DNA from 3 places in the Viridibacillus sp. NPDC096237 genome. Region 2 is predicted to be linked to each of the others. Evidence: predicted binding sites of a transcription regulator. Region 2 holds the regulator's gene; each other region holds the start of a gene.

The links. The regulator LexA, encoded in region 2, represses DNA repair genes until DNA is damaged. The targets are predictions, from matches to a motif close to CGAACATATGTTCG.
Region 1: ACQKMD_RS19855 (DNA polymerase IV) is a predicted target of LexA. The motif match lies at 3,427-3,440, and genes of this name have one in related genera.
Region 3: ACQKMD_RS07660 (rRNA methyltransferase) is a predicted target of LexA. The motif match lies at 4,939-4,952, and genes of this name have one in related genera.

Annotation. Positions count from the first base shown of each region.
Region 1 is NZ_JBNNTI010000057.1:5,984-14,111, forward strand. Features, by position in the region: gene ACQKMD_RS19835 (sulfite exporter TauE/SafE family protein) at 1-446, shown strand, start outside; partial or broken gene ACQKMD_RS19840 (serine hydrolase domain-containing protein) at 856-2,329, opposite strand; gene ACQKMD_RS19845 (hypothetical protein) at 2,338-2,847, opposite strand; gene ACQKMD_RS19850 (PadR family transcriptional regulator) at 2,844-3,185, opposite strand; gene ACQKMD_RS19855 (DNA polymerase IV) at 3,489-4,739, shown strand; gene rnz (ribonuclease Z) at 5,059-6,003, shown strand; gene ACQKMD_RS19865 (VOC family protein) at 6,098-6,544, opposite strand; gene ACQKMD_RS19870 (YbfB/YjiJ family MFS transporter) at 6,736-7,929, opposite strand.
Region 2 is NZ_JBNNTI010000001.1:195,575-203,702, forward strand. Features, by position in the region: gene ACQKMD_RS00985 (alpha/beta hydrolase) at 1-774, shown strand, start outside; gene ACQKMD_RS00990 (YneF family protein) at 785-1,006, opposite strand; gene sirA (sporulation inhibitor of replication protein SirA) at 1,100-1,540, opposite strand; gene tkt (transketolase) at 1,685-3,685, opposite strand; gene ACQKMD_RS01005 (DUF896 domain-containing protein) at 3,777-4,013, opposite strand; gene ACQKMD_RS01010 (YneB family resolvase-like protein) at 4,080-4,736, opposite strand; gene yneA (cell division suppressor protein YneA) at 4,733-5,047, opposite strand; gene lexA (transcriptional repressor LexA) at 5,215-5,835, shown strand; gene ACQKMD_RS01025 (4'-phosphopantetheinyl transferase family protein) at 6,246-6,845, opposite strand; gene ACQKMD_RS01030 (ABC transporter ATP-binding protein) at 6,849-7,505, opposite strand; gene ACQKMD_RS01035 (FtsX-like permease family protein) at 7,519-8,128, opposite strand, start outside.
Region 3 is NZ_JBNNTI010000009.1:49,569-57,696, reverse strand. Features, by position in the region: gene ACQKMD_RS07690 (YpzG family protein) at 40-198, shown strand; gene ACQKMD_RS07685 (ABC transporter permease) at 385-1,206, shown strand; gene ACQKMD_RS07680 (ABC transporter ATP-binding protein) at 1,211-1,990, shown strand; gene ACQKMD_RS07675 (ABC transporter substrate-binding protein) at 2,011-3,114, shown strand; gene ACQKMD_RS07670 (methyltransferase domain-containing protein) at 3,353-4,126, shown strand; gene ACQKMD_RS07665 (DUF3889 domain-containing protein) at 4,239-4,571, shown strand; gene ACQKMD_RS07660 (rRNA methyltransferase) at 5,009-5,380, shown strand; gene ACQKMD_RS07655 (NAD(P)H-binding protein) at 6,148-6,261, opposite strand; gene ACQKMD_RS07650 (hypothetical protein) at 6,725-7,231, opposite strand; gene ACQKMD_RS07645 (LCP family protein) at 7,458-8,128, opposite strand, start outside.

The DNA of each region.
Region 1 (8,128 bases), on a different contig from region 2:
TCTATGGCATTCTAGCATTACTTGCAGCGATTATGATGTTCATCCCGAAGAAGAAAGTTGATAATATTCCACTTGAAGAAGTTGAATTTAATGCACCAATAGCAGCTACCCTAGCATTCATTGTTGGTATAGGCTCAGGTATAGTGGGTGCTGGAGGTGGATTTCTATTAATCCCCATCATGCTACTTATCTTACGTATTCCAACCCGAATGACAATTGCCACTAGTTTAGCAGTAACATTTATATCCTCTATTGCAGGATCTTTCGGAAAAATAGCAACTGGTCAAATTGACTATGTACCTGCATTAATTGTTCTTGTTGCAGGTCTTATTGCAGCTCCAATCGGCGCGCGTGTGAGCAAGAAAATGAATACAAAACTGTTACAACGACTGTTAGCAGTTCTTATTCTCTTAACAGCCATAAAAGTATGGATGGATATATTATAAAACAAGAAGAGAATAAGGTGAGAAAGAAAAGTAGCATTCATTTGAACGCTACTTTTTTGCATGGTTGAAAGTAGTTTATTGAAATAAGAGCAATTTTGAATGGCAATTTTGTTTGCTATAGAATTACACTCAAAAAAGATATTTGACATACTACTAACATATACCGAGCTTGTTAAGGCTATATTGATATCACAGAACTTGTACATGGAAAAGAAGCTATAGAATCGCTCAAAGCATTCAAAACCCTATTTTAGATGAGCAGAATTTGCCATTTTTTATTTATATTTTAGATTTAAATACAGTCCTATAGAGACTAACTATAATCTACATGGATGAATTGATTCCCCTTTAATTATGAGAATTGCTTTTTTAGGGAAAAGTAAATGCTAATTAGGTTAGAAAAAACTACTTACGTAGAAGTTTTTTCCTCTTTAATAACAACTTGTTTATATGAAATATAAAGTGATAATAAACCGTTTAAAGCTAAAAAGAAAATTACAATTTGGATTAGAAAAGCCATATCAGCAGCAAATATTTTTATTGAATACCATGGTGAATCTACAAAATAAATGAGCAAAGGTATTATCGCGATAGATAATGCCAAAAGTAAGACTCCAGAGGCACGCCATGCGTTTTTTTTGAGAGTACCCCCTGATTTAACCTTTAATAGTAGATAAAGGAACAGCGCAGATAGTAAGCAAATAAAACCTATTGTAAGCAGCTGAACAGTTGGGGAATTTGGAGGGATTGTATTCGGTTTATCTCCATTTAATATATTGATAATCCCCTGTTTCAGATATGGAAGTCCTTTTTCTTCTAGAATATGATTTTTATTTGTAAGAATTACTCCGCCCCAACCAGTTCCAGGTATTATAAATACTTCTGAATGTGAATCCGGAGTTGATCCAGAATGCCAAATCATTTTATCGTTGGAATATGGGTTAGTTATTCTTAAACCAGCTCCATAGTATCGATTTTCGGATATTTTAAAGAATGGAGATAAATAGAGATTCATAGTTTCTTTATTTAAAATTCTGGAGTCATCTTCTTGATTAAGAAATTTGATGTAATGGACCATATCTTCAGCACTTGCAGTTATGTAACCATATGGTGCTCCTGCATTATCGTATGGCAAGGAACTTTTTCGTGGGAACCCTAACCAGGATTCATAACCAGCTAAAAACCCTTTTTCATATGCAGTATCGTTGTCTGCCGCAGCATCCATCATACCTAATGGAATAAATATTTGCTTTTCCATGTAATTGGAATACGTTTGCTTTGTAACTTCTTCTATGAGAGCACCAAGTATTAAGAAATTCGCATTACTATATTGATGTTTTTTTCCAGGAGGAGCAGTAAGCTCAATGTTTGATAGACTTTCTACATAATGCTTTATAGCATTAAAACCTTTAGATGCCTTGTCGGAAATTGATAATCCTGAATAAGTACTTATTCCACTCGAATGGGTAAGTAAATGTTTTATAGTAATTTTTGATGCGGCTTGTTTATCTTTAAGGGTAAACCATGGGATATACTTTTGCACTGGATCCTCTAGGTAAATGGTGTTCTCTTCAATTAATTTCATTATAGCTAAACCTGTTAATGGATTTACTTATCGAGCCAATAGTAAAGGGGGTTCGTGTAGTTACTTTTTCCTCGGATTCTCCCGTTACACCCCATGATTTAGTATAAAATAGTTCATTATCATGAACTAGGGCAATAGAAGCTCCTGGAATACGATAGTCTTTTAAAAATGTTTCTACATAGTTATCGATAGTTTGTTTAATATCTTGTCCCGCGAGAACCTTTGAAAATGGGAGAAATAGAACGCACGCATAAAATATTAAGCATAAAGCAATACCTGTATATTTTAATTGTTTCATATAAAATTTCACCTACTAAAATTTATTCTTCGAATATAAAACACTACTAACGTACAAAGTAGTGAAGATATAGAAAAGCTAATAATCATTAGAATAGAATTCCACCAAAAATTATCTGATATTTGATAAAAAATATTGTAATTAAATGAATTGTTATTTTGTGGATTAAATGATCCCGTTAAGAACATAGATAGGAGAAGTTGTGAAATAAGATAGCAGACGATAAAAGTAAAGCTTCCAATCACAAAAGAAATCCCCATTCTACTGTTAGTTTTTCGTATTTGTTTTATTTTAGTATGAAGGTCTATTCCATTAATATCTAAAAAATCTTTAACAAATGTTTCTGTATCTCCTAATTCATTTATCCCGTCTTCTCCATGTTCACGAGATTCTTGGAAGTGTTCCACAATCTGTTGTTCAATATACTTTCTATCCTTTGAATTGATTTGATATAGCTTTAGTTCGTCAAGAACTTCATTTAAAAATTGTTTTTCTGTTAGGCTCAATTCAATATTCATTCTAAATGATCTCCTTTTAACTGACTTTGTAGTAAAGATTCTATATCCTTTTGTACATCCAACCACTCACTGATTTTTTTCTGAAGATATATTTCTCCTATTTCATTGATTTCATAATAAACTCTAACCTTCCCGCTCTCTGTCATTTCTCGATAAGCACTAACCCAATTTTGATCTTTTAACTTAGTTAAAATAGGATAAATGCTTCCTACTCCTTTCAATTTTAAATTGTGTTCTTCTAACTCTTTCATAATTTCATAACCGTAGCTTTTTTTCTTTGACAAAATAGATAGTACACACATTTCTAAATGACCTTTAATTAAACTTGTTCTGTCCATAGGATGAATTTAACAGAAATATATACTTCTTACAAGTATATATTTGTTATAAATTCAATAAATAAGAATAAAGAGTGGGGTGTAATAAAGGTAATAATAAATTTTTATCATTAATCGTGCTTAGTGTTGTATTTTTGATTGATTATAAAATTAGTAATCTTGAAGGGTAAATTAAAGCTGAAATGTCAATCAGGTTAGTAACAGGAAAGAAAGTCTCGTTCAACTTTATACGTAGTGAATACCAACATCTGTTCGTAATTTTTGCTATACTGTACATAATAAAAGAAGCAGGAGAGATGTGAGATGGCGGAGTGGAAACAAAAAGGGCGAATTATTTTTCATATCGATATGAACTGTTTCTATGCCTCTGTAGAGCAATCACATGATCCAACACTAAAGGGCAAAGCAATTGCCATTGCGGGCAACCCGAAGGAGCGACGCGGCATCCTAGTAACTTGTTCATATGAGGCACGGGCAAAAGGGGTATATACGACGATGGCTGTGTGGGAAGCTAAGCGCAAATGTCCGGAACTCATCTTGTTACCGCCTAATATTGAACGCTATCGTATCGCTTCAAAGGCGATATTTGACATACTACGAACATATACAGAACTTGTGGAGCCCGTGTCAATCGATGAAGGCTATATAGATGTTACGGAACTTGTACATGGAAAAGAAGCTATAGAACTCGCAGAAAGCATTCAAAAACGTATTTTAAATGAGCTAGATTTGCCGTCATCGATTGGGATTGCACCGAACAAGTTTTTGGCTAAAACAGCTTCTGATATGAAAAAGCCAATGGGTATTACCGTTTTAAGAAAACGTGAACTACCAAACATTCTATGGTCTTTACCAGTCATTGAAATGCATGGGGTTGGAGAGAGCACAGCGAAAAAACTAAACGATTTAAAAATCAACACAATCGGCGATTTAGCACAAGCCTCTGAAGGCTTTTTAAAAAGCAACTTAGGTAAAAATGGAGCTAGGTTAAAAGACAGAGCAAATGGTATTGATAACAGGGAAGTCGATCCAAATGCGATTTATGATACGAAAAGCGTTGGCAATTCCACAACTTTACCTATAGATTTAGTAGAATGGGATGAACTTCGCAAAACAATCGATGGACTCTGTGAAAAGGTTGCTAAACGTCTATCAGCTAAGAATCTAGCTGGACATACCGTATCCATTCAAATTCGAGATGCTGATTGGCATAACTCGAGTCGTAGTAAAACCTTTTCCAATGCCATTTATAAAAAATCAGATATTTTTGAAATAGCTATCGATTTAGCAAAGAAACATTGGCATGGTGAACCTGTTCGTTTACTTGGTGTAACGTTGAGTAATGTGATTGATCGTAAAGAAACAGCAGAGCAGCTTTCCATCTTCAACTTTGAAAATCATGCCAAAGAGGAGCCAATTATCCAAGTAGTGGAACAGCTCCAAAAGAAATTCGGAAAAGAAATTATTTCAAAAGGCATGAAAGAACAGAAAAAGCCCAATTACGAATCGCAAACGAGCTTTAGTAAGGACTTTTTGGAGGATCATAAGGATTGATGAATATAATTTCAATCAATTAGGGGAGCAAATTGGATAAGACATATGAGAACTATGGAGACTTACAATAAGTTGATCTATTTTTTTGTTAGTGAGTAGAAATAATTATTTAAAAATTCACAGTATCGCTTTTTACATAACTAAAATATAAGTAATGCAAAGCAAAGGCGTGTATCAATGTCCATATGGTGATTGATACGCATCTTTTTTTGCTATACTAGATATAAGACACTAGCAACACTGAAGTATAAATAGCAAGGAATCATTATGAGGATTCTTCATATGTTGATCATCGTGTTTACCGTAAGGAGGACTTCATTTGCATATACAATTTTTAGGTACAGGCGCAGGAATGCCGTCAAAAACACGGAATACAAGTGCGCTTGCAGTTAAATTATTAGAAGAACGTGGCACATTTTGGCTATTTGATTGTGGAGAAGCGACGCAACACCAAATTTTACATACAACATTAAAGCCAAGAAAATTAGAAAAAATCTTTATCACACATTTACACGGAGATCATATATTTGGACTCCCTGGCTTACTAAGTTCTCGTTCATTCCAAGGTGGAGAAGAATTGCTTACCATCTATGGACCAGCAGGATTAAAAAGTTGGATTGAGTTAACAATACAGCTTTCACAAACACATCTCAATTATCCTATTGAATTTGTTGAGGTGACTGAAGGTGTAGTTTTTGAAGATGATGACTTTGTCGTTACTGCAAAACCTTTACAGCATGTCGTCCCGTGCTATGGTTATCGTATTGAACAAAAACCACTACCAGGTACATTACAAATTGATAAAGCAATAGCGTTTGGTGTTCCAAAAGGTCCACTTTTAGGTCAGCTGAAAAATGGCAATAACGTAACATTGCCAGATGGGCGTATCGTGAAAAGTAGTGACGTGACAGATTTACCTAAATTGGGCTTTATCCTTACGATTTTAGGAGACACACGTTCTTGTGAAAATGCCGTTTTACTTAGTGAAAATGCGGATATTGTAGTTCATGAATCAACATTCAATCATGCAACAGAAGCACTAGCTGCCAATTATGGTCACTCCACAAATATGGATGCAGCAAATATAGCTATTAAAGCAGGAGCAAAAAATTTGCTTCTAAATCATTTAAGCGCAAGATTTTTCCCTCAAGATATTAAAAACATGCTTCAAGAAGTGCATGAAGTGTTTGAAAACGCCTATATCGTAGCAGACTTAGAGGAATATGAGTGGCTTCAAGAAAAGCTATCTCCTTTTAGTCAGTAACAAGCATGGAAAGAGCTATCCAATTTTGGATAGCTTTTTTAAGTAAAGTGACAACTAAGCTGTCTAATAGTTTCAACTTTATCAAAGCCCCGTGTTAAGACTCAGTAATAATCAACATATCATTTTCATCGAATTCCCAGTTCTCACCATATGCAACTTCCCAATAAAAGCCGTTTGGATCTTGAAAATAGCCACTATAGCCGCCCCAAAAGACTGTTTCAGGTTCTTTTACTATTTTCGCACCAGCTTTTTGAGCCAATACAAATATTTCATCAACCTCTTCTTTTGACTTCCCATTATAAGCAAGGGTAAATCCATTAAAGCCATTGCCAATCGCAGGTGGGGTGTCTTCATTAATATCTTGGACTAAGCGATCAATTGGAAACAGTGAAATTTTCGTCCCTTGATTATTAAAGAAGATCACATCTGGATTCGCATCGTTGCCATATACAAATACTTCAAACCCTAGTCCCTCACGATAAAAATGTAAAGACTTTATCATATCTCTTACTCCCAAAGTAATTAAATTTAATCGATTCATCTCATAATCTCCTTTAAATTTCTCTATTTTTAAAGTCTTATAGATGTAATTCTATTTAAGTCTCAAATAACCTTCTTTTATTAGCTGGAGGACCTTTTAAAGAAATGAAAAAAGCATGTTCTGAAAAAATTCTTTCAAAACATGCTCAGGATGTTTATTAAAATTGACGAGCAAAAATTCACATGGAATTATTACTTCGCGATATTTTTTACGGCCATATAATTTTCTGGCACTTCTCTTTCACTCGTCCTCCATTTCCCGAACAACATGAGACAAAGTGCAAATGCTACTGCACTTCCAGCAAAAATAAGCGCAACATTATAACTCTTATAAAAAGCGGCCAGCTTGCCAGCAATTAGTGGACCAATAATTTGCCCAAGTGCATAGAGAGTTGTAAGTGCAGATACAACACTCGCGCTCTTTGCTGGAAATAATTGTCTTGCATAAGACGTAGTCATCGTCACTATACCAACAAACGTCATACCAAATAAAAATGCCGATGCCATAACACCGAAAATAGTTGGTGAGATGATTGGAAGAATAATTCCGATGACTTGCAAAATATAAGCAATAGAAATTATACGAACAGGTGAATATTTTGACATCAACATAATCCAAAGTGGTGCAGATGGAATAGCACCTACACCGACAACAACCCAGCTATAAGCTGCATACTCTCTTAAATTAGGTATTTCATGAATAATATCAACTAAAAACGTCCCGGTTACAATATAGCCAAGCCCCTCTAATCCGTAAGCAATTGCCATCCAAGGCATAAAACCTTTCCATACCTTCTCGGATACAGTAGCCTTCTTATCCTGTTCATGAGCTGTGAGCTTACGCCATAGGAACATCGTCGTCAACACGAACAACACGGATAATAAACCAAGTCCAACCCAGGCCCCTTGCCATGAAAAAGCTGATTCCAAAATAGGTACGAAAATTCCCGATAGTGCAATTCCTAAACCAATACCGCTAAAAATATAGCCTGACCATTTAGTCAATAAATGTCCAGCCAAATAATCCATTAACATACTAGAGGTTAATACGAACATCAAGCCACCAGTTATTCCGGCAATCAAGCGCAAAATAAGCCAGACCCACAAACCATCAAGCATTCCCATCCCAAAAACAGAAAGAACATTAATAAGTGCGCACCAGCCAAGAATGCCTTTTGGATGACGGCTAATGAAGCCAGCCCATAGTGCTCCAATAAAATATCCTACATAATTTGCAGAAGCCAGCATCCCAGCAGTTTCTACAGACAATCCAACATCTTGTCGCATAAATGGCAAAATCGGAGTAAGAGCAAAGCGGCTAATACCCATCGCCACCACTAAAAATAAAATCCCCCCAACAATCATCCCAGCATGTCGTCGATTCACCACAGCACCCCCATATGTAGAAAAAAAGACCAAAAAACCTTAATTATAGTATAAATTAGTAAAAGTGTTTTGGATATAGAAGAAACTGTAAAAGTGATAGGGAGAGCGAGTAGCGCTAAAAGGAGCGTGGGTAGCGCTAAAGGAAGCTCAAGTAGCGCTAAAAGGAACGCGGGTAGCGCTAAAGGAAGTGAGTAGCGCT
Region 2 (8,128 bases):
GTAAATAAGGAAGAAATGTGGGTCGATTCCCCAAATGGCTATTCAATTAAAGCCATTCACTTCCAACCTTTACAAACTAATAACACTATAATTGTTTGCCATGGTGTTACGGAAAATAAAATTAATTCCGTAAAATACGCTCGTCTTTTCGAGCGCTTAGGCTTTAACTCAGTCGTTTATGATCATCGTAGACATGGTGACTCTGGGGGTAAAACAACAAGCTACGGTCATTATGAAAAATATGATTTACAAGCGGTTATGAAGACTTTGAAGCAAAAATTAGGTGGCGAAGGTATAATTGGTGTACAAGGAGAATCTATGGGTGCTGCTACTACATTATTATACGCTGGCACATTAGAGGATGAAGCCGACTTCTACATTTCTGATTGCGCCTTCTCTGACTTTTCAGAGCAATTATACTACTTAATGATGAAACAAACACCACTACGTAATAGTATAGCCATTAAACTCGCAGGTGTTTTCTTAAGAATGCGTGATGGATACTCCTTAAAGAGTATCTCACCTAAAGAGGCTGTAACTAGAATTGAAAAGCCTGTCTTGTTTATTCATAGTCTCCCAGATGACTTCATCTTACCTGAAATGACAATTGAAATGTATAGCTTAAAACCTGGCCCTAAAAAGTTAAAACTTTTTGATGTAGGTCCTCATGCACAATCCTTTAATATGAACCCAGAAGCCTATGAACTGTTAATAGCTGATTTCTTAAAAGAATTTGTCTTTAAAGATACAGACAAAAAAATAGCACTCAACTGAGTGCTATTTTTTATTTACTGCTTAATTTATTCATTGAGTTCATCATTTGTTTGATTTGTTTTTCAGACGGTTTACGTCCCATTTGAGACATCATTACTCGTAGCATTTGTTCGTTAATCGGTGGGTTGTCTTTTAAGTACTTCATCATATATTGACGGGCAACAAAGAAACCGATAGCTATTCCTGCTATTAATGCCACGATAACAAGTATAATCCATAACGTAGTATTCACTGGTTTTCCTCCTCCAAGTTTCTTATGCGAGAAAACTATCTCCAACAAGGATTATACAATAAAAAACCACTACATACTACTGTTTGACAAGATTTATCGTCTTTCGTGCGAATGGAATTTAAGCGGTTTTAACCAACCACATTCCATTTCATCTTTATTAAATCCGATAAAACAATCACTTAATTTTGATAATGTTGCAAATAAATCTAACTCGAGCATGCGTGACCCAACACAGACAACAGCTATGTAGTAAGGAAAAATATCAATTTGGATTTCCCCTTTAAATTCATTCATCAAAAAGATTTGGTGATCCTTTGTTTGAATGCCAGAAAAGCTATTACCTAGTTGATGTTGGATAATGTGTTCAATTTGCACCATATCCAAAGGCTCACATAAGTAGGAGATTTCTTGCGTCGGATGTATTGCATGCTCATACGTATTTGAGGATTGAATGAAATCGAATAGTAAACGTTCTCTACCATAAACAAAAGCCTGATGTTTCTTTTTCACATGAAAGATTGAGTATACTCGCAAGATTACCACTCCTCTCTTGTAAACAGTATAGCAAACACTGCAAGAACATTTTGTCAATTGACGTCCGATTTAAAGCACTTTATTTGTCAAAAAAGAAAAAGTAGAGGAAAAAACCCTCTACTTTTCAATGTTAGCATTATTTTCTTAAGCAAATAATGCTTTTACTTTTGCAACTACATTTTCTACAGTGAAGCCATATTCTTTCATAACAATTTCACCTGGTGCACTCGCACCAAATTTATCAATTGCTAGAACATCACCTTCGAAGCCAGTATATTTATGCCAACCAAATGATGAACCCATTTCAATTGCTAAACGTTTTGTGATTGATCTTGGTAATACTGCTTCTTTATATGCAGCATCTTGAGCTTCAAAACGATCAAATGATGGCATAGAAACAACTGATACTTCAATACCTTCAGTAGCTAATTGTTTTTGAGCTTCAATAGCAAGGCTTACTTCTGAACCAGTCGCTAAAATTAGTGCATCAGCTACCTCTTTATTAGCTTTTGAAACAACATAAGCGCCTTTAGAAATGCCATCAGCTGCTAGTGAAGCTGAGTGATCTAACACTGGTAAGTTTTGACGTGAAAGAACTAAAACTGTTGGTTGATTTTTAGATGATACTGCTAATTTCCAAGCTTCAGCAGATTCGTTTGCATCCGCAGGACGAATAACAGTAAGATTTGGCATAGCACGTAATGCAGCTAGATGTTCAACGGGCTCATGTGTTGGACCATCTTCACCCACAGCGATACTGTCATGTGTAAATACATATGTTACAGGTAGGCCCATTAATGCAGATAAACGAATTGCTGGACGTACATAGTCACTGAATACGAAGAATGTCCCACCAAAGACGTTAACTCCACCATGAAGAGCCATACCGTTTAGAGCCGCACCCATTGCAAATTCACGAACACCGAACCAAATGTTACGGCCTTCTGGAGTTTCTGCTGAGAAATCGCCTGCATTTTTAATAGTTGTTTTATTTGAACCTGCTAAATCTGCACTTCCTCCAAAGAATGAAGGTGTATTTTTTGCAAGAGCGTTTATCACTTCACCAGAAGATGAACGTGTAGCAATAGATTTACCTGCTTCATAAACAGGGACTTCTGATGCGAAATCTTCTGGAAGCTCCCCATTCATCGCATTTACAAACTGTTCTGCAAGTGCAGGATATGCTTTTTTATAAGCTTCAAATTGTTCATTCCAAGTAGCTTCAGCAAGAGCACCTTGAACTTCAGCTGCTTGTTTAAATGTTGAATACACATCTTCAGGTACATGGAATGGTTCGTGTGGCCATGAATAGTGTTCTTTAGTAAGTTTTACTTCATCAGTACCTAATGGAGCACCGTGAGAGTCAGCTTTACCTGATTTATTTGGTGATCCGTAGCCAATAACTGTTTTTACTTCAATAATAGTAGGTTGGCCTTTATGTGCTTTTGCTTGTTCAATGGCTGCATTTATTGCTTTAATATCATTACCATCAGTTACATGAATGTAGTTCCAGTTATATGATCCAAAACGCTTTTGAATATTTTCAGAGAATGATTTATTCAAATCGCCATCTAAAGAGATGTCATTGCTATCATAAAGCACGATCAGTTTTTCAAGTTGTAAGTGACCTGCTAAAGAAATTGCCTCAGCAGCGACACCTTCCATCAAATCTCCATCACCACAAAGTGCAAACGTATAATGATCCACTACTTCATGTTCTGGTTTATTATAAACACCTGCTAAGTGGCTTTCCGCCATTGCCATACCAACAGCCATTGCAATACCTTGACCTAATGGGCCTGTTGTTGCCTCAACTCCAGCTGTATGACCGTATTCTGGGTGACCTGGTGTTTTAGAATCCCATTGACGGAAACTTTTGATTTCCTCCATTGGTAAACCATATCCACCTAAGTGTAATAAGCTATATAATAGCATTGAGCCATGACCGGCTGATAAAATAAAACGATCGCGGTTAAACCAGTTTGGGTTTGAAGGATTGTGACGAAGTTGTTTTGTCCAAAGAGTATAAGCCATTGGCGCAGCCCCCATTGGTAATCCTGGGTGACCTGAATTAGCTTTTTCAATAGCATCAATAGACAAAGTTCGAATTGTGTTAATAGCAAGCTGATCTGCTTGTTGAGTCATTTTTAGTAGACATCCTTTCTTAAGCTAAATATTGTACTATTACAGTGTAGTCAACATTCTTATATAAAACAATGCTTTCTATAAATTGTGCTTAATTTAAAAGATTATTCTTGTTTTGTTTTTGACGTAATTTCTCAGGAGTTACTTCATTTCCCTCTGGATCGAAAACGCGGACATTTTCAATTGTCTCACGCATTGAAGATCGGAATGTGTCTAAATACTCTTTGCGAAGTGCTGTTTGCTCCTTTGCTTCCTCTACAGTTAAGCCTTGTGATTTTGATTTTTTTGAAAGTACACTTATACGTTGTAATTTTTCTTTTGATAACATTGTTTTCTCACCTTTCATACAGACGTTAATACAAAGGTATGCAAAAAAGACCGCAAGCGCAAGCTTTTAGTCTTTTTTTTCCTCTTTTAACTCCATAAATCTACGATGAATCGTCGCTTTACTAACTTGGAAACCTAATCCTCTTAAAGTATCTGTAATTTCTTCAAACGTCATACCCTTTTGTCTAAGATGGATTATTTGTTCAATTGGAACATCTATTCGATCTCGGCCTTCAGGATTCCCTCGATCTTTTAAATTCTTTTCTGGTCTGTAGCCGTTCTGAACAGCTCTCCTCATCCCTCTGCGGATTTTAGCATTATGTAATTTACGTTGATACTCTTCTACAATTGCTAATATTTCTAACAACATAGCATCCATTTCATTTAATCGAACATGACCTGCATCACTTAAAGTAAAAATGTCTGTATTCGTTTTTTGCAATAAATGAAGTACCGCCATTCGACCATTCCCACGTCCTAAACGTGTTTCATCTTGTACAAACAGTGTTGGTTGATCATAGTCCTTTACACATTCGAGTAAATCAAGTAATCCTTCACGATCAATATCATATCCACTATGTCGATCTGAAAATACTTGAGCAACTTCATAGCCTTTACTAGCTGCAAATTCTCTTAACTCAATCTCTTGCCTTTCAAGCGAAGTATCTTGTGTATCTTTATCTGTACTAACACGGCAATAGAGTATTGCTATTTTTTGTTTCATTTTTTATCACTCGCCACTTCTATCCCTATATTTTGAACTTTAATATTATCATGTTCTGGAACTATTAGAGTATGTCCCGCATATATCGTATCGTCAATTAAATTGTTTTCATTCTTAACCTTTGATATCCATTCATGGTCAGCCATATTACCTTTATATCTATTCGCCAGAGAAATTAAAGTATCCCCGTCGTGAACTTTAATCTCTTTATATGATGTATTCGCACTATTTGCAACAACTAAAATTGATGTAAAGATTACGCAAACCCCAAAAAGCAATGTAATATATTGATATTTTTTTAACCAACTCATACTGATTCTCCCCTTCACTCGGATACCCGTTCGGAATATATGTTCTAAATATAAACAGAACACTTGTTTTTGTCAACGGCTTTTTCGAACTTATGTTTGCATTGTTTGTTCGCTAATGCTATACTATTATTAACTTTTACATAGTATGAGATAAAGAGGTGATTGGATTGAAAAAAGTATCGAAAAGACAAGAAGATATATTGTCTTTCATCAAAGAGGAAGTTCGCACTAAAGGATACCCGCCTTCCGTCCGTGAAATTGGTGAAGCAGTTGGTCTTGCATCAAGTTCTACAGTCCACGGACATCTTGCTAGACTTGAGAGCAAAGGACTAATTCGACGAGATCCAACGAAACCTCGTGCAATCGAAATATTAGATCAGCAAGACTCTACAATTGCAAAACAAGGCGTTGTACATGTACCACTAGTTGGTAAAGTTACTGCAGGCCTTCCTATTACAGCAATTGAAAATATTGAAGAATACTTCCCAATCCCAGATTCTTATGGAACAACTGAAGACCAAATTTTCATGCTTGAAATCATGGGTGAATCTATGATAGAAGCTGGTATATTAGATGGAGATTATGTAATCGTGAAACAACAAGCCACTGCGAATAATGGTGAAATTGTTGTAGCGATGACAGAGGACAATGAGGCAACTGTTAAGCGATTTTTTAGAGAAGAATCTTATTTCCGCTTACAGCCTGAGAACTCTTCTATGGAGCCAATTATTGTAGATCAAGTTTCCATTTTAGGTAAAGTAGTCGGTTTGTATCGAAACGTTTTATAAGAGACAACCATATAGGATTGTAAGAATCTTATTAATTTATTTGATTCTTACAATCTTTTTATATTACATTAATTAGGAATATATATATCTACTAATGTTACAAAGATGTTGATTTGCCTTCTGTAGAGTGCCAACCCTTCAGTGGCGTCCATTTGTTTTGCCACACCATTTTGTTAGAAGGGTTTTTTACTAGCACAAAGCGTGAAGAACGGTGACGCACTTCATTAAACTACTCTTGGCTAAAAACTTTCAGTTATAGACATCATATCTTGATAAATTGTCAAACAGTACAAAAAAAAGCAGCTTGAGGATATCTCCTTAAGCTGCTTAATTAACCCATTACGACGTTATTTTACATAGGAAAACTCACTATCAACACCATTTGACATTAATCTTATTTAAATTGAATCTCAAACGCACACACTCATAATATGCCCATCACTTTTCTGACTCAGACAAGCCAGTTCATGAAAATCATACATGTTATAAACTATTCCTTCATTTTCCAAGGTTTCTATCGCACGTAAAAATGCCTCACATGTTAACCCTAACCCCAAATTTTTCACATAACTCTCTTTACGAGTCCAAATGCATGTGAAAAGATCATCTCTTTTACTGGCTGGTGTTTCTTTTAATACTAAATTTTCGTATGGTGTAAAGCAAAGCTGGGCTATTTTTTCATCATAAGCAGAGATCTGCTCAATATCTACGCCGATTTCACGATCATACTCTACAAGTACAATATATCTACCCGAATGACTGATATTAAAATAGACAGCTCCATTTTTGATATATTTTTTCCCATACTCTGATACTGCCAACTGCCCATGTTCAAAATCATGGCGTTGCAAGAATTCATTTAATAACCGCCTAGAAAAAATCGCGCGTATTCTATCTTCTTTTCTTTTGAATTTATCTACCTCTATTTTCTGAAATGCCGGCAATTCATAATAATATTGCGCACATACTCCTAGATTGGATGATGTCCAATTTTTTACAAAAAGTCGCATAAATCAGACGATTCCTCCGTCTTTCATCCGAATAATACACCCAGAACGTTTTGCTAGTTCTTCTGCGTGAGTCACCTGCACAACGGTCGTACCAAATTCTCGATTGACCTTTTCCAATAAAGAAGTAATGACTTCAGCTGTATGACTATCCAAATTACCCGTAGGCTCATCTGCAAAAAGAATATTTGGTTTCATGAAGAGTGCACGAGCAATTGCAACACGCTGCCGCTGCCCACCGGAAAGATTCGCGACCGGCGTATCTGCCTTATCCGTCAAGCCAACAATATCGAGCAGCTCCTTTAAATAAGTGTCATCTTGATATTTTTTATACATTTGTGCCACGAAAATAATATTTTCTTTCACATTCAACATTGGGATCAGATGAAAATCCTGAAAAATAATACCTAGATTTTCAAAGCGAAATTTTGCAAGTGCCTCTTCTTTCAATGTGTGGATGGGCTTTTCTGCTATCAAAATCTTTCCCTCTGTAATATTCGATAAGCCACTCAAACAATATAATAATGTTGATTTTCCTGCACCACTTGGACCCAAAATAGAGACAAAATCACCTTGTTGGATTTCTAATGATACATTCGATAGGATGTTTTGAGTTGTTTGACCACTCTTTACTGTTTTTGTAACATTTTCAATTTTAAGCATAGTTTTTACCCGCTTACCTTTCACGTATTGTTTGTAGGATATTCATTTTTTTCAAATTACGACGACTTGCCAGCCAAACAACAATCAACACAAAAAGATATACGCCAATTGCCTGTAGCTGCATTTCATAGGTGACAACCAGAGGAATATTCTGCCCGATTACGGTTTGAATAAACCATTCAAAGAATCGTAAGACCAAAATAAGTATCACTTCTGCGATCAATAGACCTTGTACCCCTAAAGCGAAGATCTGCCAGAAGTTTAGCGACATTAATTTCTTTTTACTTAGTCCTGCTGCGCCTAAAATTGCAAAGAGTTTCTGCTGTTTATCTCGCAAGATAAAGAAACTATTCAATAAGGATAAAATACTTATCAATGCGATAAATAGAATAAATATCATTAAAACACTTTGAAGATTTTGTGCGAAACTCGTATTATCTAGGCTTTGTTGCCTTGCATCCATCGTTCCTAAAATGTCATCTCCAAATGCACCGTACAATTTATTTAAAATCAACTCATCATTTTTTATATAAAACTGACTGATTTTTGTGTCGTCCAGCTTGCGGAAGCTTTTCTCACTTACAATCGCCACATGATCTGTCGCATTCATACTGCTATTAAAA
Region 3 (8,128 bases), on a different contig from region 2:
TTCACTTATAAATCCAACATGACTAGGAGGCGGAACACGATGAGTAGGCCGGAACACTTAGATCCAAAATCTCAACAAATCCACCACAACTGGACAAGGGATAAGCGTCAAAAATCTCAAGTGAATGGACAAACGGAGGTAACTCTGCATAACAAACTCTTGAGAACTGCAGCGAAATCACGACAGTCTCAGTTATAACAATCATGAAGGTATAAGTGCTATCTAGCCCGGAAAATTATTTCCGGGTTTTTTGTGTTTAAAATGATGTTCCTCATTAGCCTCATAATTAAGGTTTTAGCCACTGAGCGCTTTATCTTTTCTAATAGGCTGCTGACACACTTCGAGGGCAAAGTACATATCATTTGTATGAAGAGGTGGTGAAGAATGAGGGACGATAAAATGACTAAAAACCACAATCCTGTCGAAGTTGAACAACAGGAATGGAAGAAGAGACAATTGAAAGAACGTATGAAGCAGATGCTTACAATCGCTTCACCTATTTTTCTCTTGCTGTTATGGGAGTTCTTATCCCAAACCAATTTGCTTGATGCACGTTTCTTCCCACCGCCATCTGAAATCGTAAGTACATTCTATTCCTTGGCAATGAGTGGTGAATTATTTAACCATATTGGCATTTCCCTTTATCGAATTATTGCAGGTTTTTTACTTGGGGTTATTCCAGGCGTTGTCATTGGACTATTAATGGGGCTGTATTCGCCAATTAGACACTTCATCTCACCGATTGTGATGGCACTCATGCCTATACCTACTCTCGCTTTGTTACCGATTATTATTATTTTATTTGGAATCGGGGACTTCTCTAAAGTTGTTACGATTGCTGGTAGCGTCTTTTTCCCAGTCGTCATCAATACAACAGCAGGGGTCATTAATATCGACTCTATCTATTTAGATGTCGCCAAAAATTACGGAGCAAGTTCTAAGGATTTTTTCCTAAAAATTGCTTTCCCTGGGGCATTGCCGGTAATGATGGAGGGGATTCAAATGGGGCAGGCAATTGCGCTCTTAACGATTGTTGCAGCTGAAATGATGGGAGCAACATCAGGTATAGGTTATCTAATATGGACCTCTTATAAAGCCTTTATGCTAAAAGAGATGTTCGTTGGGCTTATACTCATTTCATTTTTCGGCTACTTGTTTTCACTTTTACTAAGGGCGTTACAGAAGAAGATTTTATCTTGGAGGTGAAGCAGTGGAAGACAAAACTAAAATTTCAATTCAAGATATGACGAAAGTTTTCTACAAAAAAAATAGTAATGTCACTGCTTTGGACCATATTTCTCTGAATATTTCAGAAGGTGAATTTGTTTGTCTTGTTGGTCCGAGTGGCTGCGGGAAAACAACGTTACTACGTATTTTAGCTGGACTCGAAACAACGAGTGTAGGTGATTTTAATATTGCCGAGGGAGAAGAAAATCGACCTCTTCAATCGATGGTTTTTCAAGAACGAGGAGTTATTCCTTGGCTAACCGTTGAGGAGAACGTTGCATTTGGTCTAAAAATGAGACATTTGCCAGCTGAATTGATAGAAGAGCGTACATCTTACTATTTGGAAAAAGTCGGTCTAGAAAAGTTTTCAACGCTTTATCCAAAAGAACTTTCTGGAGGAATGAAACAACGTGTAAGTATTGCACGTGCTTTTGCTAATGATCCAGAAATTTTACTAATGGATGAACCATTTGCTGCACTTGATGAACAAAACAAATTTATACTGCAAGAAGAGCTATTGTCTATTTGGGAAGAAACAAAGAAAACAGTGCTATTTATTACGCATAGTATTGATGAAGCATTGCTACTGAGCGACCGAATACTATTAATGAGCTCGCAACCTGGGAGAATCATAAAAGAGATTCAAAATGATTTGCCAAGGCCGAGAAATATAGAACAAATTAGAGCGAACCATCGTACAGCAGGACATTTTTTAGACATTTGGAAGCATCTGCAAGAAGAAGTTCAAAAATCAAGAAAGTAATTAGTAAAAGGGGGCAAGACATGCTCAAGTGGTTAAAGTTAGGCTTATTTATACCCTTTCTTATCCTTGCAATGTTCATTGCTGGGTGTTCAGATAAAGAAACAGGGAGTAAGGAAACTTCAGGAACAAAACACAAAAATGAAGTTAGTAAAGATAATCCGTCTGGAGATTTAGCACCATTAAGTAAAAAGACTAAAGTAGTTATTGCTGAAGACGGAGCGGCATCTGGAGCAGGTTTTTATATCGCAAAAGAGAAAGGTTACTTCAAGGATTATAATATTGAAGTAGAATTTGCTCAATTTGCAAATAGTGATGACATGTTACCTGCACTTGCAGCGGGTGAAGTAGATATTGCAGGAGGAATATCAACAGCCTCTTTCTTTAATGCAATTGCACAGGGTATCGACGTTAAAATTATTGCAGATAAAGGGCATAACGTACCTGGAAAATCCTATTTCTCATTTGTTATCGGTAACCATATGAAGGATAAGATTAAAGATTACTCAGATTTTAAAGGTAAAAAGATTGCTGTCTCTGCAAAAAACTCAATTGATGGATACATCTATCAAAGAATGCTTGAACATGCAGGATTAACTGATAAGGATGTAAAATTTACACTAATGAATGACTTCGGTAGCATGTTAGGAGCCCTCGAAAACGGTTCAATTGATGCTGCACTTAGTATTGAACCATTAATCGCCCAAGGCATCGAAAAAGGGATACTAACACGCTTTGGTGATACAACAGACTATGCGCCAGATTCACAAATTGCATTAGTATTAGCATCTCCTAAATTCATGAGTAAAGAACAAAATGTTTCACTGCGCTTCATGCTTGCATATTTAAAAGGTGTTCGAGACTATAATGATGCGTTTATCAAAGGGGAAGATAAAGACCAAATCATCGACATCATGACAAAACATACAGCATTAAAAGATGCGAAGTTATGGGGAAAAGTATTTGTAACCGGGCTTGATCCAGACGGTAAAATGCGTATCGATGATATTCATGCACAATACGATATGTACAAAGCAAACGGAGCAACACAAGGGAAATTCGACTTCAACAAAGCAATTGACACGTCAATTACAGAAAAAGCCGTCAAAATTTTAGGCGAATATTGATTTTCTACTGATAGATTGGTTTAATTGCAAGGATTCCCGTCTATAACGCAAAAAATTCATGTTATGGGCGTCTATATAAATTAAAGCCACTTTCAGCTATCAAAGGTGAGAGCGGCTTTCTTATATTTGTCTTCCTTTGATGCGCTAAGCAAAAACTGCTTTTAATTACCAATTCATATATAATTAAATGAAGTCGTATACTTGACAGTAAATTTATGAACTTATAGGAGTTGATTTCATGGCAGACTGGAATTCACAACAGTATTTAAAGTATGAAAATGAACGTACACAACCTGCAATAGATTTACTAAATCGCATTCATATAAACAAACCAAAACGTATACTTGATGTAGGGTGTGGTCCGGGAAATAGTACCAAAATTCTAGCAGAACGCTACCCAGAGGCATACGTACTTGGAATTGATAGCTCAGAGCATATGGTAGCGAAAGCTAAACAAACGAACCCGGCCATTAATTTTCAAACATTTGATGCAAGTGGGGATTTATCTCCTTTAGGAAATGACTTTGACATTGTTTTCTCTAATGCATGTATTCAATGGATTCCAAATCATGATAAACTTTTACCAAACTTGATACAGTTATTAATTCCAGGTGGTTTGTTGGCTGTTCAAATGCCTATAAGCGACAAAGAACCTTTTAGACAAATTATTAAAGAAGTGAGCCAACAACCAAGGTGGCAGCTTGATTTCTCAATCCTAGGTAAAGAAAATGCACTTTCGCCAGAGGAATATTACGATCTTCTTTCAGCCAATTCGTCAGCATTTTCAATATGGCAAACAACGTACTTTCATACTATGCATAGTCATCAAGATATCATTGAATGGAGCAAAGGGACACGCTTACGCCCTTATCTAGAAGCTTTACCTACTGATCTTCAACCTTTATTTGAAGAAACGATCTATGAACAAGTGAAAGCTTCCTATCCAGTACAACAAAACAATCATATTATTTTTAAGTTTCCTAGATTATTTTTCACTGCAATAGCAAAATGAGGATTTTCACGAAAAATGAATGAGGGATATAGTGGGGTTTAAAAAAAAGCTTACTCAGTATAGAATGTTTTTTAGCAAATTACTCATCCTAAAATAAGAGGAGATGAGATCAATGATGCGAAAAACATTTATTGCACTTGGACTTATTATTACAGTAAGTTCGGCATTAATACATACCCCAACTATTACTCATGCACAACATGAAATTCAAGCATATGGTAAGTGGGGCAAACTTGCTCTAAAAGTAACACAATCAAAGTATCCCAATGCAAATATTATTGATTACCTACATGAAGGAATCGAATCTAAAGAGGATGCAACTATTGAAAAATTTAAGTTGTGGTTAAAAGATGGTAAAAAAGAATTTGGTGTTTTTGTAAGAATTAAGTATATTACCGATACTGAAAAAGTGGTTAATATTGAAATTCAAGAAACTACTAGGTAGGCCATCATGTGGATTTGAAATAAAATAATGTTTGATATTTTATAATAAAGTTCGATAAAAATCAACTCTGAAGAATGGGTCTTAAACTAGATTAGTTTAAGAAAATGTTATAATTAACTAAAAATTTACTGGTAATATATGATATCTATATGGTAAATAGATTTATTTTTCAGCAATAATTTCATTCTGAATTATGCTCTTTTTCATCACTAAGAACAAATGTTCTACTTACGTAAAAAGGGCATAATCCTCATAAAAACAATGCAATTTAATCTAATATAGTGTAAAAATACATTATTTGAACAGAGTATTATCCATTTTTTGAAAAAATCTCCGTATAGTAATAAGAACGTGTATATTGCATATAAGAACGTTCGTTTGTATACTAGGGGAAAGGGCACTTTTTAATAAGAATAAGCTAGGAGTTGGTGTTTTTTATGTGGAAATTATCAAATGGGAAATTGATTCAAGCAACAGATAAAGCTCGTATTAAATTTCGTACGAATATAAGTGCTGCGGTTTTGGAGAAACTAAAAATAATGGCTGATGATTATGATACTCATGTCAATTACTTGTTGGAGTCAGGTGTACAAGCAGTATTAGATCAAAATACAATCGTCTATGATAAAGCAACTCGTCCAACAGATCGAGTGCAATATAAGACAACATATGATGCAAATCTTTTACAAGCACTAAAAGCATTCGCTAAACAGCATCAAGTATATATAAATGATGTCATTGAATACAGCGTACAATACATAGATCTAGAAGATGTAAAAAATGCGAGTTATAAACATAGAGTAGAGTGATGGAAATTCACTTTTACTCCATCCTGTAAAACGCCCCGAACATAATATACATTATAGGAAGTTACGTTTCATTTCATAAGTATACTTGTAATAATGAGATATTTTAGAGATTTAATTTGAAATGGCATATGGTTGTTGAGTATTTAACTCACTTATTAATCCGTTTGAACTACTCAATTATCCATTTGACCCATTCAGCGTATCATTTAATCCATTCACGAAGTTATTTAATCTACTGACGATCAATGGATCACTTTCGCTTTGCTAGCAAACAATCCATTAAATTGGGATTACCAATATGCTCCTTTTCCCAAACAGCTTATGATCTAACAAATAATTTTGTTTCTTCACGTGGCTTTTCAGAATTTTACAGGAATGTTGCGTAACAACAAGGAAAATTATCAGCATGATTTAAACAAAAATTTTCGTTTCTTCGTTTAGTTTGTATTTGAATATCTCTCAATATCCATACCGTCTTTTTTAAGGCCTGTTACATGCGTATGTAGCGCTTCATTGTAAAAAACATAACATTTCCCTACCCTCTTAGGTAAAACCGCTTAATAAAGCTCATTTAACCATACTAACGATAACTATAATTTCATAAGTCTTTTTAAAAGTATTTATAGAAAAAGCATGTTTTGAAAAAAATGATCAAAACACGCTTTATTGAAATTATATCTGGTGTGAAGTTCTATCGGTATTTTTAAAGATTGTACTAATAATTGGTTACTTCTCCTTTTACCATTTTTAAATTGCTGTGCACAATATCAATCTTCGTTGGGTTTTCGAACAAAAGCTGTTACGGAATGCCCTTGTTTCAATGCCTGAGAAATCAGCTCACGACCTGTTCTTCCAGTTGCTCCAAAAATAATAATGTTCATACATTTCACTCCTTTATATTTTTCTACGAAGTTACTACAACTACGGGTTTACAGCTTGGGAAATGAAATCACCTGTATAACTATTACACATCCGCTAGTCTTCTAAATTGAAGATTTATCGTAAGATTCTATAGTAAGAAATTCAATATTTTAGAAAGGTCGTTTAACTTTGAAAATCAGCCATTTTTTGGATTAAAATAATAATAGTCCATGTTACTTTCTTCGTTAAATGAAATGATATACTCATATGTAAAAAAATCAATTTTATCAGAGGCGTTTATGTTTTTATTATGTTCAACACCTATTTAATGGCTTAATAATGGGAAAGAAAATCAAGACGAATATATGAACCTCATAAACCGTACACCTTTATTTCTAAACAATCAACAGCCCTATATGGAAATACAGGGCTGTTGATTAAACTTTTTATTTTTGAATATAGTTATTCGCAGCTCATTCTGATTTAAATTAATATAAACCGTACCAACCCTATTATAGCGAAACAAAACAGTACTGTACCCGCTCCGATACCGGTTATAGCGCTATTTGCTACGTTAAGCTTTTTAGAAAGAAATAAAGAAATGATTGAGACTGCGACAAGGAGCGTTGCTAGAAGATATAAACTGGAGTCTTGGAAGATGCTTTTTAACCAGATAAAATGAATACCAACGATAAAGGCAATCCAAGGGGCAACATAGTCTTTTGTCTTATATTTAATCAATAAGAAAGCACCGGTTCCTGCTATGAAGAATTCGACATACACAAAGATTAAGTAATTCTTGAAAACACCCGCTTCCGACAAAGCGCTCGATTCATTCCAATTAGTCACGCTTAAATAGATACCGAGTAAACCGACTAACAGCGAGAGTACAGAAGCAATGCCGAGATACTTTCTCCAGCTTTCTCTAGGTTTTTCTTGTGCCCAGCCAAACCAACATGATCCAAATACACCAAAAATCGCAATGTACATTGCATAGTCCCTTAAATCTACGCAAATCCCCTTTCTTTTTTTAAAATCTTGAATTATTAGCGCTATAAAGAAAGATAAGTTGTATTTATTTATATTGTTTACTAAATGGAGTTATGACCCTTTTATAGAAGTACTAATGAATCTTTAGATATTTCACTTCCAGAAGAATATACAAAAATCCCGTATTCCACAAAGAATACGGGATTTTATTAGATGTCTTCAATTTTTATTTTAATAAAAGATGATCTTTTAATGTTTGTTTAATTCCACTTAGTTCAGTTTCGTCAGGGTAAAAGTACCATACCCCCGCTTCTTTTCCTCCATTACCATCTTTAAATTGAATTTGTTCAATGTTTTTATTTAATGATTTATATTGTTTCTGAATACTTAACAGTTCTTTTAACGTAAAATTCGTTTTAATATTTTCACCTAATTTACCAAGAATATCATCTATTTTTAATAACGACGATAGATTTGTTCCTTTATCTAAAATGGCTTGAATGAGTTGCTTTTGTCTAATTTGACGTCCAAAGTCACCTCTTGGGTCTTCATAACGAATACGCGAGAATATTAGCGCTTCCTGACCGTTTAGCTCAATCTCGCCTTTCGGGAAATGGTATTTTTTATAAGTTAAATCCATATCATTTACAACTGTGACACCATTTAGCGTATTGATTATATCTTTAAAGCCTTCCATGTTTACCTTTACATAATAATCAATCGGCATATCTAAAAAGTGTTCAACAGTTGCAATGGACATCTCTGCTCCGCCTCTAGCATAGGCATGATTAATTTTCTCTACTGTTCCATTTCCTACGATCTCAGTTTTTGTATCGCGAGGAATACTTAACATTTTCACCGATTTCTCTTTTGGATTAACTGTTAGCACGATCATGG